Regions from separate parts of the Mesorhizobium sp. M0587 genome, predicted to be linked through region 1. Evidence: riboswitches for the same ligand, from Rfam matches in the RefSeq annotation. Region 1 holds a riboswitch; the other holds the start of a gene.
What was found. Region 1 has a riboswitch for cobalamin ahead of metE (5-methyltetrahydropteroyltriglutamate--homocysteine S-methyltransferase). Riboswitches for the same ligand answer to the same signal wherever they lie in the genome.
Positions count from the first base shown of each region.

Region 2: another riboswitch for cobalamin. It lies ahead of bluB (5,6-dimethylbenzimidazole synthase); the one in region 1 lies ahead of metE (5-methyltetrahydropteroyltriglutamate--homocysteine S-methyltransferase).

Region 1 covers NZ_JAMYQP010000044.1:32,582-40,138, forward strand. Annotated here, with positions in the region: gene NKI49_RS28315 (glycosyltransferase family 10 domain-containing protein) at 1-65, shown strand, start outside; gene NKI49_RS28320 (hypothetical protein) at 203-556, opposite strand; gene NKI49_RS28325 (cytochrome-c peroxidase) at 1,481-2,536, shown strand; gene NKI49_RS28330 (helix-turn-helix domain-containing protein) at 2,813-3,142, opposite strand; gene NKI49_RS28335 (hypothetical protein) at 3,207-3,560, opposite strand; gene metE (5-methyltetrahydropteroyltriglutamate--homocysteine S-methyltransferase) at 3,993-6,338, opposite strand; cobalamin riboswitch at 6,434-6,634, opposite strand; gene NKI49_RS28345 (hypothetical protein) at 7,289-7,459, opposite strand.
Region 2 covers NZ_JAMYQP010000009.1:161,544-169,100, reverse strand. Annotated here, with positions in the region: gene dxs (1-deoxy-D-xylulose-5-phosphate synthase) at 1-1,368, opposite strand, end outside; gene NKI49_RS11435 (pirin family protein) at 1,515-2,435, opposite strand; gene NKI49_RS11430 (DUF2277 domain-containing protein) at 2,475-2,741, opposite strand; gene NKI49_RS11425 (exodeoxyribonuclease VII small subunit) at 2,852-3,103, opposite strand; gene NKI49_RS11420 (histone deacetylase family protein) at 3,107-4,033, opposite strand; cobalamin riboswitch at 4,383-4,561, shown strand; partial or broken gene bluB (5,6-dimethylbenzimidazole synthase) at 4,609-5,277, shown strand; gene NKI49_RS11410 (hypothetical protein) at 5,361-6,344, opposite strand; gene NKI49_RS11405 (TetR/AcrR family transcriptional regulator) at 6,520-7,290, opposite strand; gene NKI49_RS11400 (efflux RND transporter periplasmic adaptor subunit) at 7,371-7,557, shown strand, end outside.

The DNA.
Region 1 (7,557 bases):
AACCCTTACCGCCGGAAATTATACACATCGATTCGCCTGAGGTCGATTTTGGAATAGACGAATAAAGTACTCCAACGCTCGCTTCGCGTGCCCGGCGGTCGGTGGTCTGGCGAGATCGGTACGGAACGCTCGGCGGAGAATGCCTGCTGCGCAGACGGGCCGGCACGGGCGCACGAGGTCATGCGCCCCCGGCTGCCGCTGATCAGACGAACTGGGGAAGGCCAGGAACGGAATTGAGGACCTCGTCCACGAGTTCGTCGCCGGCATGTTCCTTGGCGCAGGCGATCGTCTCGTTGGCGAGGCCGGCGATCTTTGCCATGCTGAGACCCTCACTCATCAATTGCTGGCCGAGCCCCATAAGGCCGCCACCCTGTGGGTCGTCGCCATGATACTTCGCTACTAATTCCGAAGCTCCCGGAATGGCCTCGATCATGCGCGCAACGGGACCGTCGGCCGCGTGGCTTTGCAGGAAACCCAGCATTAACCCAACCCCCTTCTCTGCGAGAGCCGGGCCGATGCCGGCACCAGTGGCGATGCGCGGTAAGAATTCTTCCATGCAGGGTCTCTCTCTCTTTGATGAGGTTTACACGGGGCCGGTCCGGCGCCCAGCGGCCTTGGCCGAACCACAATTGAACTCCACAAAAATAGGCCGGCGGAAGTGCTATTGCGCGTAAAACCGCCTCTGTCAACGCAAGCTGCGTCGGACGTGCGTGTTTCGCAAACCGAAGATCATTCCAATTCACATCATTACGCATTGGCAACCGCACAGTTTGCGGTGGCTCGCTTATGGGCCAATGCCCCGCGTCCGTCAAATGATGACGACAAGGTGAGGGAAGATCAATCTAGCCCTTGTGCCGGCGCGGCGCTTGAGCAGGTCCACCGGCTGTAACTGCCTCACACCTCGATCCACAGTCCCAGGCGCGTGATGGGATGTTCGTAGAAGCGGAGCTATATGCCGGTGTGACAATCGACAAGGCGGACCGGCTATTCCGATAGGACATCCATACTGTCGCATAGACCGTCGCTGCTTAGGTATTGAAACCGCCATCGCTGGTGACATCACAATGTGCAGTCGGCGGGTGTCGATAAGGTCGATTCACGCAATCAGCCGGTCAGGAGGAACGAATGAACCCTGAGGTTTCAGAAGCTCACTTTTCGCAAGGCGTGCAGCGCACATCGTGCAAGAGATTGCCATTCTTGCGGATGCTATCGACTTTCTCAACGATGGCGGGAAGATCGCAGTGACCGAATCTACGAAGCCGCCCCCAGGGCGTGCTTTGATGCATACAAACGGCGCCGAGCAGGGATACTCCTCCTCCCTGAAGTCCAATCGAGAAGAGCGATCACTTCCAAGAGGGTCCCAGCTCAGCCGCGAAAACAGGTGTCAGACCCCGGTCCTCTCCCTCAGCTGATCTAGCTCAGGGCGTTCATGAGCCGCAGATCGCATAGTGGCTGCGTGCACGACGCAGGAAGACCATTTATGAAAATCCTATTCAGTATGATGGCTGTCCCCTTGCTGGCAGCCACCGCCTTTGCTGCGGATTCGATCCCCACAGCCCTCAGAGATGCGGCATTGGCGACCTTCAGGGCTTTGCCATCCACCACGCCGGCAGTCGCCAACAACCCGATCACCCCGGAAAAGATCGCTCTCGGCAAGGCACTGTTCTTCGATCCACGCGTCTCTGCGTCAGGCGTCTTGTCGTGCAACTCGTGCCACAACCTGGCCACCGGCGGCGACGACAATCACGAAACCTCGATCGGCCATGGTTGGCAGAAAGGACAGCGCAACGCGCCGACTGTACTGAATGCTGTCTTCAACATCGCTCAGTTCTGGGATGGTCGTGCCGAAGACCTGAAGGCTCAGGCGAAGGGACCGGTCCAAGCCGGGATCGAAATGGCCAATACACCGGACCAAGTCATCGCCACGCTCAAGTCCATGCCGCAATATGTCGAGTGGTTCGATGCAGCTTTTCCGGCTGAAGCGGATCGGGTCACCTTCGACAACTTCGCCAAGGCGATCGAAGCCTTCGAGGCGACACTGGTCACACCGGCCCCGTTCGACAGCTTCCTGAATGGTGATGAGGTTGCCATGACTCCCGAACAGAAACAGGGCCTGGCGCTTTTCATGAACAAAGGCTGCTCGTCCTGCCATGCCGGCATCAACGTTGGTGGGCAAGCCTATTTCCCATTCGGCCTCGTGGAACAGCCCAGCGCCGAGGTCCTGCCGGAAAAAGACAAGGGCCGATTTGCGGTCACCAATGCAGCCGACGATTCCTATGTTTTCCGCGTGGCGCCCCTGCGCAACGTTGCACTCACCGCGCCATACTTTCATTCGGGCAAGGTTTGGGATCTGAAACAGGCCGTTGCCATCATGGGAACCACCCAGCTTGGCGTGGTACTGGCGGACGAAGAAGTCGACCTGCTTGTTGCCTTCCTCAACTCGCTGACCGGAAAGGCACCCGAGGTCGCCTATCCCATCTTACCCGCCGAAACGGCGACAACACCCCGGCCTATAATGCAGATCTTAGGAAAATAAAGCCCAGCTGATCGAGAAACATCGCAATTGACAATGATTGCGACTTTTACTGGGACGAGACGATCGCGACGTCCATGAGAAGCAAATGGCTCGTTTCCAAAGTGCAGACACTGCTTCCGTCACCAGCTCGTTGCGATGGAATCATGTGTGGGATCTGGCGTGCGACATGCCAAGGAAGGTGTCTGACGCATGACGCTCGCGCGCTGTCGATACCGCGCGGCGGCCAGCCATCGCGCTGGCGGCCGAATAGCCGCGCGCCGGAGTGACCGGCGCCCCTTAGGGCGATGGGGGAGCCACTCCGTCCTCCATGTCCAGCGATTCTTCGACTGCTTCCGGATTCCGGGCGATGGTCCAAAGGAGAGTATTCGCCGCTACATCCGGTTTCGAGCGACCTTGCTCCCAGTTTCGAAGCGTTGCCAGATCGAGGCCATACCTCACCGAGAATGCCTCCTGAGAGAGCTTCGTGCGATCCCGGACTTCGCGAACACTTATCGGCCGCGGCGCATGAACCTTCGCGATCACGCCTGCGGACGACAGTTCATTCTTCAGTGCCAATAGGTCGTCGACGCAAGGAACCGTCACGAACGCCTTGCCGTGATCGACCATCTCCGTGAGTATCGCGTGGGCCGTCCTCAGTGGCAACTGTCTCTTGACGAGAATCCGGGCGGCCTCAGGAGTATTCGCGCCGTGAAGAAAACTGAGGCTCAGTCGGACGGGAGAGCCTGACGACACCAGGACGACGTCCCGGGTTCGCACCCGTTGTCCGAACCGCTCCATGAATTTCGATGTAGTCGACATTAAGCTTCTCCGCGATCACTCGACCGAGCTTGCGTAATTTGGACCATCCCCACTGGACCTCGGCATCGCCCCCAATATGCAGGTCACGGACGACAGGATGATTACTGCCCATCTCCACGTTGCCCAAGAGCTGAAGCACGCCATCGGGCGTGACCACGTCAAAGAGGAGGCATGGGTCCTCCGAAATATCCGCGTCCAGGATGAGTTCGATGTCATCGGGCTGCACACCAGATCCCTACGCAAGTTGCTTATAGAAGCTAAGTCGGGCGCTGGCGAGGGTCAAGGCCTTACCGATTTTCCGAATTGGCGGGACGCTGGCAACATCCGAATCCTGCCACCTCGACCCGTAGTCTGCGCTAATCGACTGGGGAAGCGGACAGACGCGCAGGTCGCCACCTGAGCGAACGCGACAGGCGGTCTAGTTTAAGAAAGACGCATGTACGATTTTCCGAGCGGCGCGGCCTGTATGTTCCGAAGGAGCCGATATTAAAGCGTATCGTCCAAATTGATATTTCCTGCGCGATTACGTGCCGAAGGGAAGTGCTCATTCTCGCTCGAGTGACTTATTTCAAAGGATGTGATCGCGTATTGGCACATTTACGGCCGACATGCGGCAGCCGGCAACTCACGTCATGGTGAGGAAGGAGAAGCATCAGGCCTACGCTTTCTCCCGGAGCGCACGTGCTGCAGCGACCATGTTCATGAGGGCAGGGCGGACCTCCTCCCATTTACGTGTTTTGAGGCCACAGTCCGGGTTTACCCACAGTTGGGCATCCGACAGTCGCTCGCGGGCAAGCATGACGAGATCCGAAATCTCACGGACTCCCGGGAGGCGTGGTGAGTGAATGTCATAGACTCCGGGACCGATTTCGTTCGGATATTTGGAGCTCGTGAAGGCGTCCAGCAGCTCCATTTTCGAGCGCGAGGTCTCAATCGAAATGACATCCGCATCCATTTCAGCGATCGCGTCGATGATCTCGTTGAACTCCGAATAGCACATGTGGGTATGGATTTGAGTCGCGTCATTTACACCCGTTGAAGCGATCCGGAAGCATTCGACAGCCCAGTCGAGATAGACTTTCCAGTCAGACTGGCGCAGTGGCAATCCTTCGCGAAACGCGGCCTCATCGATCTGGATTATCCTTGCGCCGGACCTTTCGAGATCCGTCACTTCGTCGCGGATGGCGAGCGCGATCTGGCGGCAGGGTTCGGAGCGGGGTACGTCGTCGCGAACAAAAGACCAGTTGAGAATGGTCACTGGGCCTGTGAGCATTCCCTTAACAGGCTTTTCCGTAAGCGACTGGGCGAATTGCCACCAGCGCACTGTCATCGGATTGCGCCTCGATACGTCGCCGAAAATGATGGGGGGACGCACGTAGCGCGACCCATAGCTTTGTACCCAGGCATGCTGGGTGAGCGCGAAGCCGGACAACTGCTCGCCGAAATGCTGTACCATGTCGTTTCGCTCGAACTCACCGTGCACCAGCACGTCCAGCCCGATCTCTTCCTGCCAGCGAATTGCAGCCTCGATCTCCTTCTTCAGGAACGTCTCGTAGTCGACATAGCTCAGCTGGCCCTTCGCATGAGCGGCCCGCGCCTTGCGTACCTGCGGCGTCTGCGGGAAGGACCCGATGGTCGTCGTCGGGAACGGCGGCAGCCCGAGTGAGCCGGCTTGGACTCTGGAGCGCTCGGCAAAGGCGCTCTCTCGTCGCTTCATGCTATCGTCAATGCTGGCGATCCGCCCCTGAACAAGCGGGTCATGGATCCTCGTGGATGTCACGCGCGTGGCGGCAGCCTCGGCAGACGCTTTCAACGCGCCAGCCATCGCATCTCTGCCTTGGGACAGGGCCCGGGCCAGCAACACCAATTCGTCGGTCTTCTGGGCCGCGAAGGCGAGCCACGAGCTGATGTCCGCGTCGAGTTCCGTCTCAATGCGCAGGTCGATCGGCACATGCAGCATCGAGCAAGAAGGCGCGATCTCGACGCGGTCCAAGGGCCAGCCGGCGACGATCGATTTGATGCGGTCGAGAATGGCGGGCAGGTTCGCACGCCAGACGTTGCGGCCATCGATCAAGCCAAGCGAGAGCACCAGATCCTTCGGAGCGAGCCGACCCACCGTTTCCAGCTGCTCGGGAGCGCGCACGAGATCAATATGCAGCCCAGCCAGGGGCAGAGAAACCGCGGTTTCGAGATTGTTTCCCAGCGGCCCGAAATACGTAGCCAGCATGATCTTCAGCTCGGGCGCGGCTTTCGACAGCTGTCCATAGGCGAATTCGAACGCAGCTCGTTCGTTCGGGTTCAGATCGAGGACAAGCGCTGGCTCATCGATCTGCACCCAGTCGGCTCCCGACAGCTTCAGCCTCTGCAGAAGTTGCTCGTAGACGGGCAGCAGCCGCGATAGGAGCGCGATGGGACCGAACCCTTCGGCAGGCGATTTCGCCAGCTTGAGGAAGGTGATGGGTCCAAGGATGACTGGGCGTGTGTGAATGCCGAGAGCTTTAGCCTCGAGGAAGTAATCGACCGGTTTCGTTGACGAGAGGGCGAACGTCTGATCATCGTCGAGTTCCGGCACAATGTAGTGATAGTTGGTGTCAAACCACTTGGTCATTTCCATCGCGGTTACATCAGGCCCATGAGCCGCCTGCTGGTGACCAGCGTGTCCACAACCCTCCGTCTGACCCTGGTTGCCGCGCGCCATTGCGAAGTAGATGTCAAGTGGGACCTCGCCGCTATTCCAGCCGTAACGGGATGGAACGGCGCCGACCATGGCTGCGGTGTCGAGCACATGGTCGTATAGCGAGAAGTCGTTCGACGGGATTTTCGACACGCCGCGATCGTGCTGCTCCTCCCAGCTAGCGGCACGGAGCGCCTTCGCCGTCCTGAGAAGGGCGGCGGCGGAAGATTTTCCGGACCAGTAACTTTCAAGCGCGAATTTCAGTTCTCGCCGACGACCGATGCGCGGCACGCCGAGCGTTGCTACAGGAATTTGCTGAGAGACAGTCATGTCATACCCCGATGGTTGGGGCGTCGGTGACAAGGAAGGCGCTAGCAGGCCGGCACCAACGCCGGGTTGCAGCGGCCACCGAGACACCCCGCCCGTGGACGTAATTCGCCGTGGCAGGTCTCCTGGCTCGCGGGGTCATAGCCTCTACCCGTCTTCCCGAGGGTATTCGCCTCAGTGACGTGAGTGGGGTTGGCTCGCCGCTAACAGTTGCGGGGGCAGCGCCGGCATCGCACCGGCTTCCCTCTTAGCTCCGCTCCGGCAGCGCCGTGCGGAGAACCACAACCCGCAGACAATCACAGCGGCCCGCACTTTGTCAATATCGCATAACGAAATGTTTATGTCGTTATGTATTCGCTCTTTTACACCTTGTCTTCATTCTGAAATATTCAGTCCGCCCATTGCCGACGCTGGCACCCCCGCCACCATTGTTCATAATGGTTTCCTGTCAGGCTGCGACATTCCTCACCGTTCATCCATGAAGGATTTCGGACAAGATGGATGGGAGTGACAACGTCGTCGAATGCAGAAGGTGGCATTGGTGGCGATGTTTAACGATGCAATCGTGGGCCGAAAGTGATGCGTGCATGGCAGAAGCGGTTGTCTCGAAGTGAACGCCAAACCATGGTGCGGGGGGAAATGGCACGCCAGGTCGTGACCACGACCCTGGTGACTAGGCAATCGGTGGTAACTGCGCTCGGCGGCAAGAGACCACACTGGCCGGGGCCGGTCCAAAGAGCAAGGCCCGACTGTGTCCCGATAAGCTTTTTAAGCGTCATTCAGGCGGTAAGTATAAGTATCTCATCTCAAAGGCTAGGCAGTCGAGGGACGCGGAATTGCGGCAAAGCTCGCGTGCTCCATATTCTGCATCATATGGTCGGCAGGACCCAGTTTTTATCCAGTGCACGCATCAGCGCGGTGTGCAATTCGGGCTCGGTCCGGTAGGAAGGCATTTAGGCCTCGCTCATCCAGCCCAAGCCGAGATAGTGGAAGTGGTCCGAAGGCACGGTAATCCGGCTCTTGTCCAGTTGCCGAACGAAGTCCGCTGACCAATGGTGGATTGTATACGCCTCAAGTTTATCCATCATCCCCCGCCAGCGTTGGATGCGTTCTTCGCGCGGCATGCTGGGCCGCTCTTGAGATCGCTGCAGCTATCTCATCGGGGAGCCTCGGATCTACCAGCAGGGCGTCCTCACCGAAGTCTTCGGCCGCGCCGGCAAAC
Region 2 (7,557 bases), on a different contig from region 1:
CGCCTCGTCGGCGGCCGCCATGACGACGAAGCCAGGCAGTGTTGCCAGGAAAGTGGTGTCGAAGGCGCCGCAATGCGTCGCGCCATCGGCGCCGACGAAGCCGGCGCGGTCGATGGGAAAACGCACTGGCAGTTTCTGGATCGCGACGTCATGGACGACCTGGTCGTAGGCACGTTGCAGGAAGGTCGAATAGATTGCCACGAAGGGCTTGTAGCCTTCGGTGGCGAGGCCGGCGGCAAAGGTCACGGCGTGCTGCTCGGCGATGCCGACATCGAACGTCCTGGCCGGGAACGCTTCGCCGAACAGGTCGAGCCCGGTGCCGCTCGGCATCGCCGCGGTGACGGCGACGATACGGTCGTCCTCGCGGCCTTCCCTGATCAGGCTTTCGGCGAACACCTTGGTGTAGGCTGGCGCATTGGCTGGCGCCTTGGCCTGCGCGCCAGTGATGACGTCGAACTTGTTGACGCCGTGATATTTGTCGGCGGCGGCTTCGGCCGGCGCATAGCCCTTGCCCTTCTGAGTGACGACATGGATCAGCACCGGGCCTTTGCCATTGTCGCGGACATTCCTCAGAACCGGGATGAGATGCTCCAGATTGTGACCGTCGATGGGACCGATATGATAGAAGCCGAGCTCCTCGAACAGAGTACCGCCAGTGACGTAGCCGCGCGCATGCTCGACCGCCCTGGTGATAGCGCGATCGGCGCGCTTGCCGAGATAGGAGGTCAGTTTCTTGCCGAAGTCGCGCAGGCCGACATAGGCCTTGCCCGAGGCGAGGCGCGCCAGATAGGCGCTCATCGCGCCGGTCGGCGGGGCAATCGACATGTCGTTATCGTTGAGGATGACGATGAGCCTGGCATCGAGCGCGCCGGCATTGTTCATCGCCTCATAGGCCATGCCGGCCGACATCGCGCCGTCGCCGATGACGGCGACGACGTTGTTGCGGCCGCCGGAGAGATCGCGGGCGGCGGCCATGCCGAGGCCGGCCGATATGGATGTCGAGGAGTGGGCGGCGCCGAACGGATCGTATTGGCTCTCGGCGCGGCGGGTGAAGCCCGAAAGGCCGTCCTCCTGCCGCAAGGTGCGGATGCGGTCGCGCCGGCCGGTCAAGATCTTGTGCGGATAGGCTTGATGGCCGACGTCCCAGATCAGCCTGTCATCCGGCGTGTTGAAGACATAGTGCAGCGCCACCGTCAGTTCGACCACGCCAAGGCCGGCGCCAAGATGGCCGCCAGTGCGGGACACGGCGTCGATCAGCTCGGTGCGAAGCTCGGAAGCCAGTTGCGGCAGATCGCTCTCGGCAAGCGTGCGCAGGTCGGCCGGGATGCGGACCGTGTCGAGAAGCGGCGTATGCGGCGTAGCGTTCACGGGTTGGCCTGCTCGGTATGTTCATGGGCGGGATAGGCCGCCGGCCGGCGAAAGTAAATGCTTGGCAGCGACGCGGATCAGGCTTTAGGTCGTTGTTTCATGCATGTCGTTCTCCCAAAACCGGGGCCACTTTTGGGCGACGTACACTAGCTTTCCGGCAACGGGATGAATTCTTCCTCATCTCCGGGAACGATATCGAAGCGGCCTGTCTTCCATTCCTGCTTGGCCTGTTCGATGCGCTCCTTGGAGGACGATACGAAATTCCACCAGATGTAGCGCTTCGAGCCGAGCGAAGCGCCGCCGAACAGCATGAAATGGGCGCCACGCTCCGACGAAACGACGATCTCGTCACCGGGCCGGAACACCAGCAGCCGTTCCGCCGGAAAGACATCGCCTGAAATCGATACCTCGCCTTCCAGCGTGTAGATGGCGCGCTCCTCGGCATCGGGCGGGATCTTCACGCTGGCGCCCGGCGCCAGGCGCAGGTCCGCATAAAGCGTGTCGGAGGCTGTCGTGACCGGAGACTGCAATCCCTGGAAGTCGCCGATGACGACGCGCCCGCTGACGCCCTCGGCATCGATCCCGGGAAGGCGCAAGGCGGCAGTGTTCTCGAACACCGGCGCCACCTCTTCCTTGTCGTCCGGCAGCGCCAGCCATGTCTGTAGACCGGAGACCGACATCGGCGCACCGCGCAGTTCTTCCGGCGTGCGCTCGGAATGGACGATGCCGCGGCCGGCGGTCATCAGGTTCACGTCGCCGGGCTGGATGACCATCTCGGTGCCGAGCGAATCGCGATGCCGGATCTTGCCGTCGAACAGGTAAGTCACCGTCGACAGGCCGATATGCGGATGCGGGCGGACATCGAGCGCCTGGCCGGCGCGCAGGATCGCCGGCCCCATGCGGTCGAAAAAGATGAAAGGCCCGACCAGCCGCCTCTTGGCGGTCGGCAGGGCGCGGCGCACCTCAAAGCCGCCAATATCCTTGGCGTTCGGGATGACCATCAGCTCGATCTGGTCGCTGGCAAAGGCGTCGCCTACTTCGGGATCCTTCCCGGGAAAGAAGCTCATGAACTCTCCTTGTCAGCGACCAATGGCTGCTTGGCCGGATCAGGCAAACCGGGTCGCCGCCTTGGCCCGCAGCTTGGCCGCCACTTCTTCGCGATTGCGGGGATGCTGATGGGTTTCGAGCGAATCCAGCAGCTCGCGCGCCGACGCGGCAATGGCCTCGACGGCGTGGTCGAACGCGTGCTGGTTCTGCTTCGAGGGCCGCGTCGTTCCGCTCAGCTTACGGACAAACTGAAGTGCCGCATCGCGGACTTCGTCATTGGTTGCCGGCGGATCAAAATTGAACAGGGTCTTGATGTTTCTGCACATCGCTTCCTAATCTCCTCTTGCCGTGGAGCCGTTTCAATCGAGACGAGCTTTATCCCTAATCATCATGGTGTCCAAAAGTCGGTGAGACGAGACCGCCGTTGGGGGACGCCTCAATCCGCATCCAGCGGTTCGGTGCCGACAGGCTTGCCGTCGCGCGACAGCCTTATCTTCTCGACCTTGTCCTCGGCGGACTTCAGCAGCCGGTCGCAATGCACCTTCAGCGCTTCGCCGCGCTCATAGATCCGGATCGACTGGTCGAGCGGCACGTCGCCGCGCTCGAGGTCATCGACGATCTTCTCCAGCGCCTCGAGTGCCTGTTCGAAGCTCATAGCCTTGACGTCTTCGTTGGTCGCATCAGCCATCATTCATCCTTTCATCAGTCGCCCGACATGGGCGGCGACCGAAAATGCCAATCCCTGCAGATCGTAGCCGCCCTCGAGCAGGCTGACGAGGCGGTTGCCGCTGTGGCGCGCGGCGCGCTGCATCAGCTGGCCGGTCGCCCAGTCGAAATCGTCCTCGGTCAGATTGATCTCGGCCAGCGGATCGCGATGGTGCGCGTCGAAACCGGCCGAAATGATGATCAGCTCGGGCGCGAAATTGTCGAGCGCCGGCAGGACGCGCGACAGGAAGGCATCGCGAAAGACCTCGCTGCCGGTCTGCGGCGCCAACGGGGCGTTGACGATATTGCCGGCGCCGGTCTCGGTCTTCGCGCCGGTGCCGGGATAGAGCGGCATCTGGTGCGTCGAACAATAGAGCACCGACGGATCGTCCCAGAAAATGTCCTGCGTGCCGTTGCCGTGGTGCACGTCCCAGTCGACGATGGCGACGCGCTCGATGCCATGCTTCTTCTGCGCATAGCGCGCCGCAATCGCAGCGGTATTGAACAGGCAGAACCCCATCGCGGTGGTTTTCTCGGCATGGTGGCCAGGCGGGCGGGCGGCGACGAAAACATTGTCGGCTCGGCCTGAAAAGACGTCGTCGACGGCGGCGTTGGCGGCGCCGATCGCGGTTATCGCCGCCTGCCAGCTCTTCGGGCTGGCGGTGGTGTCGGCATCGATGCGAGCTATGCCTTCGTCGGGAATGGCGGCGCGCACGCGCGCGACGAAGTCGGCGGGATGCGCGTAGAGGATGGTGGCCTCATCGCCTTGAGGCGCCTTGACGCGGTCGAGCGCGGCGAAGGCTTCGTCATCGAGCACCCGTTCTATGGCGCGCAAACGATCGGGCCGCTCGGGGTGGCCGGGTGGCGTGATGTGCTCGAGAAAGATCGGATGGGTGTAGAGACGGGTGGCCATGTTTTCTATCTAGTGCCCTGACGGCGCAATGGCCATGCGTTGCGGCTTGATGGCTGGGGAAATCGCACCTGCGTCCATTCTTGTCGCTAGGCAACGAATCCGGGTTAGCGGTTCCTTCGGAGCGTTCGTCGGCGCGCTGGTTTGAGAAGCAGCAGACGAGAAACCCGCCTGTGCGGTGGGTCATTCGAGCAAATCAGCACCATGGATGAATATCTATCATAGCGGCGGTCACGGTGTCAAGGAAAAAATTCCTACCGTGAACAGCTGCCGGCGCACAAAAAGCTGCCAAGCTGAGTTCGGAGCCTGTTCGTGTCGCCGAGGGGATTGGCGGTGCCGGCGCTTCGTCGTAAGGTCTCGGCCACTGCCTGGTGCCCGCGCAAGCGGGAGAATCGGGAACACGGTTGAACTCCGTGGCGTGCCCAACGCTGTAAGAGGGACCGCGCCGGTAAATGCCACTGTCGATGACGGGAAGGCACCGGACGCGGGTTGATCCCGAGCCAGAAGACCGGCCTGGCAGGCATCGTCATCCGCATGGTCAGGCGGCTGGCATCATAGCAATCGCAAGGGGACAAGCGATGCCGGACACCATGACCGCTCCTATGGGCGACGGATTTGACCAGATGGCGCGCGACGCGGTCTATCGCGCCATGTTCACGCGGCGCGACGTGCGCAGCCATTTCCTGCCCACAGCGCTCGACGACGAATTGCTGGCGCGGCTGCTGCTTGCCGCGCACCACGCGCCGTCGGTCGGCTTCATGCAGCCATGGAATTTCATCGTCATTCGCGATGCCGCACGACGGGCGGAGGTGCGCGACCTGTTCCTGGCCGCGCGCGAACAGGAATTGCCCGCCATCGCGGCAGAGCGGCAGGCGCTCTATCGCAAGCTCAAGCTGGAAGGCATCTGCGAAAGCGCGCTCAACATCTGCATCACCTGCGACCGCGAGCGCTCGAAGAACTCGCCGCTTGGGCGCTGGCACAATCCGGAGATGGATCTCTACAGCACGGTGTGCGCGGTCCAGAATTTCTGGCTGGCGGCGCGCGCCGAAGGCGTCGGCGTCGGCTGGGTCAGCATCATCGAGGCACAGGCGCTGAAAGACCTGCTATCGATTCCCGAGCATGTGACGCCGGTCGCTTACCTCTGTGTCGGCCGCGTTTCGGAGTTCGCCTCAAAACCGGACCTTGAGATGCATGGCTGGCGACGGCGGCTGCCGCTGCCCGAACTGATCATGAGCGAGATTTTTGGCGGCCCAGGCGAGGCGCCGCTCAAATCCACCGTGGCGCGCTTCAACGCGGTTGGCCCCGCACCTGCGACCGCCAGCCCCGCGGATCAGGATGTCGCGCCGGCCGTGCCCCAGCGCGAGCCGCCGAAGGAGGCCAGCGCCTTGTCCCTGAGTTCCCTGAACTTCGACGACGCCTCGGCCAGCCGGTCGTCCCAGGCGGGGTCGGGCACCTGGCCCTCGATGGTCTTGAAATAGACCTGCATCAGGCAGGCGATGGCGAAGGGTTCGATGAAGGCCGCCTTGAAAGCCCAGGCGAAAACGATGGCGAGCACGAAAGCCCAGCCGGCGAGTTGGCCGGGCATCAGGAAAAGAATGGCGCCGGCCGGCGCCAGCATCAGCAGGAAAATCACGAAGGAGACGCCCCACATGATGACTGCCAGCCAGACGGCGTTCTTGACCATGGTCTTGCCGTTCTGGGCGTAGAGCACGACCCCTTGCCTGGCAGTCTCGAACGGCGAGGACGAATTGAGGCGGATGTTGTAGCCGAGGATGATCTCGTCGACATAGGTCAGCGACAGGCGGATCACCGTGTTGAGGAAAGAGACCAAGCCGCTCAGGCCCGGAATAGGAAGGAAGGCGGCAACGCCGCCTAGCAAGCCGGTGATGGCGCGGATGGCACCCTTGACCAGCTGGTCGATGACGAAAAGGATGTTGGCCTCGGCGAAACGCTCTGTGACGACTTGCCTGGCATAGGCGATCTGGTTCTGACCATCGGGGACATCCCGGCCGTCGATCAGATGTACCATGACGGCGATATGGCCGGCCTTGACGACATAGAGGATGTATTCGCGGATCCAGTAAACGGCGATCGAGACGACGCCGAAGCCGACCACGCCGCCCCATAAGGCAAAGGACAGCGGCCCGTCGGGATCGGTGGAGATATGGCCGAGACCGTAGCCGACGGAGGCACCCGTTCCCGTCGCCATGATGTAGGCCAGCGTGATGCCGAAATAGACGATCATGCGAAAGACGATGAATGGCCATGTCCGCATCATGATGGACACCGACCTGCCGATATCGAAATCCCACATGCCCCGAATCTCCCGCCGAGAGACTGCTGGGGAGCATGCGCCCAACCCGGCGATTGTCAATCGCTGGAGGTGACGCCACGCGCAACTGCCGCGATTGATCAGTGCAATTCCAGGAAAACTGCGAAACGGTTTCCCGTCCGGAAGCGGAACCTCGATCTTTGGTAAAGCAGGATGGCTAGCCCGCCTGCAGGAAAGCGCGGGCAAATCCCGGCTCCACGGCTTTGATCGTTCCGTCGGGCAGCTTGAGCAGGCGATCGATCGCGACGCCGTATAGCCTCAGGCGTTCGTCGAGCAGGCGTGCGGCCTCCTCGATGTTTCCTTGGTCGGCCTGGCGCAGCGCGCTATGCATCACGTCGCGAAAGATCAGCCTGATCTGCAGCAGCATGTCGGCGAACGCCAGGGGGTCGGGTACGTCGAAAGCGCCCTCCTCGCTGCCCTTCGCCAGCAGATCAGCGATCAACGGCAGGGCAAGCTGCCTGGCGGCCAGGTCGACCCGGTGGAAGAGCACGACGTTCTCGGGCCGAAACAGGACCGCAAAGGTCGTCCTGAGTTGCGGCGCGAGTTCGACGTTCAGCCGCTGGGAACCTGCGAAAAGCGCGTTGAGCCGGCCGACCGCGTCGAGCGATGGATTGTCGAGCATGGGTTGCAGCTCGGCGAGGCTGTCTCGGGCAAGCCGCGCCGCGAGCGCTTCCAGCAGTGCCTCCTTGGAGGCGAAGTAATGGTAGAAGGCTCCCTTCGACAGGCCGGCCGCGCGGATGATGTCGTTTACCGTCGTGTCGTCATAACCGCGCTCGAAGAACAAGCGCTGTGCGCAGTCGAGAAGCTCGGCGGTGCGTATTTCGGGCGCTTTTCTGGCTCTGGTCAATAAGGTTCCCCCACCGGCGGCTTTCCTGAAAACGTGATCGACGGACCGGAACGCAGCAGCCGACAAGACGTTTTCCGGCACTATAGACCGACGGTCGGTCTGACGCCACAAGTCCCGCCAAAAAGGAGCATTGCATGCGGTTGAGGCGCTGGATTGCGGGTATGATCATCGTTGCGGCGGCGGCAGGCGGTGCCGCAGCCTGGTATTTTCTCAGACCGACACCTGTCTCGGTGGTGACCGCCAAGCGCGGCAACGCCGCCGAGATCGTCTATGCCAGCGGCGCAGTCGAGCCGAAGATCTGGGCCAAGGTGGCGCCGGTGGTGCGCGAGAGGATCGTCGAGCAATGCG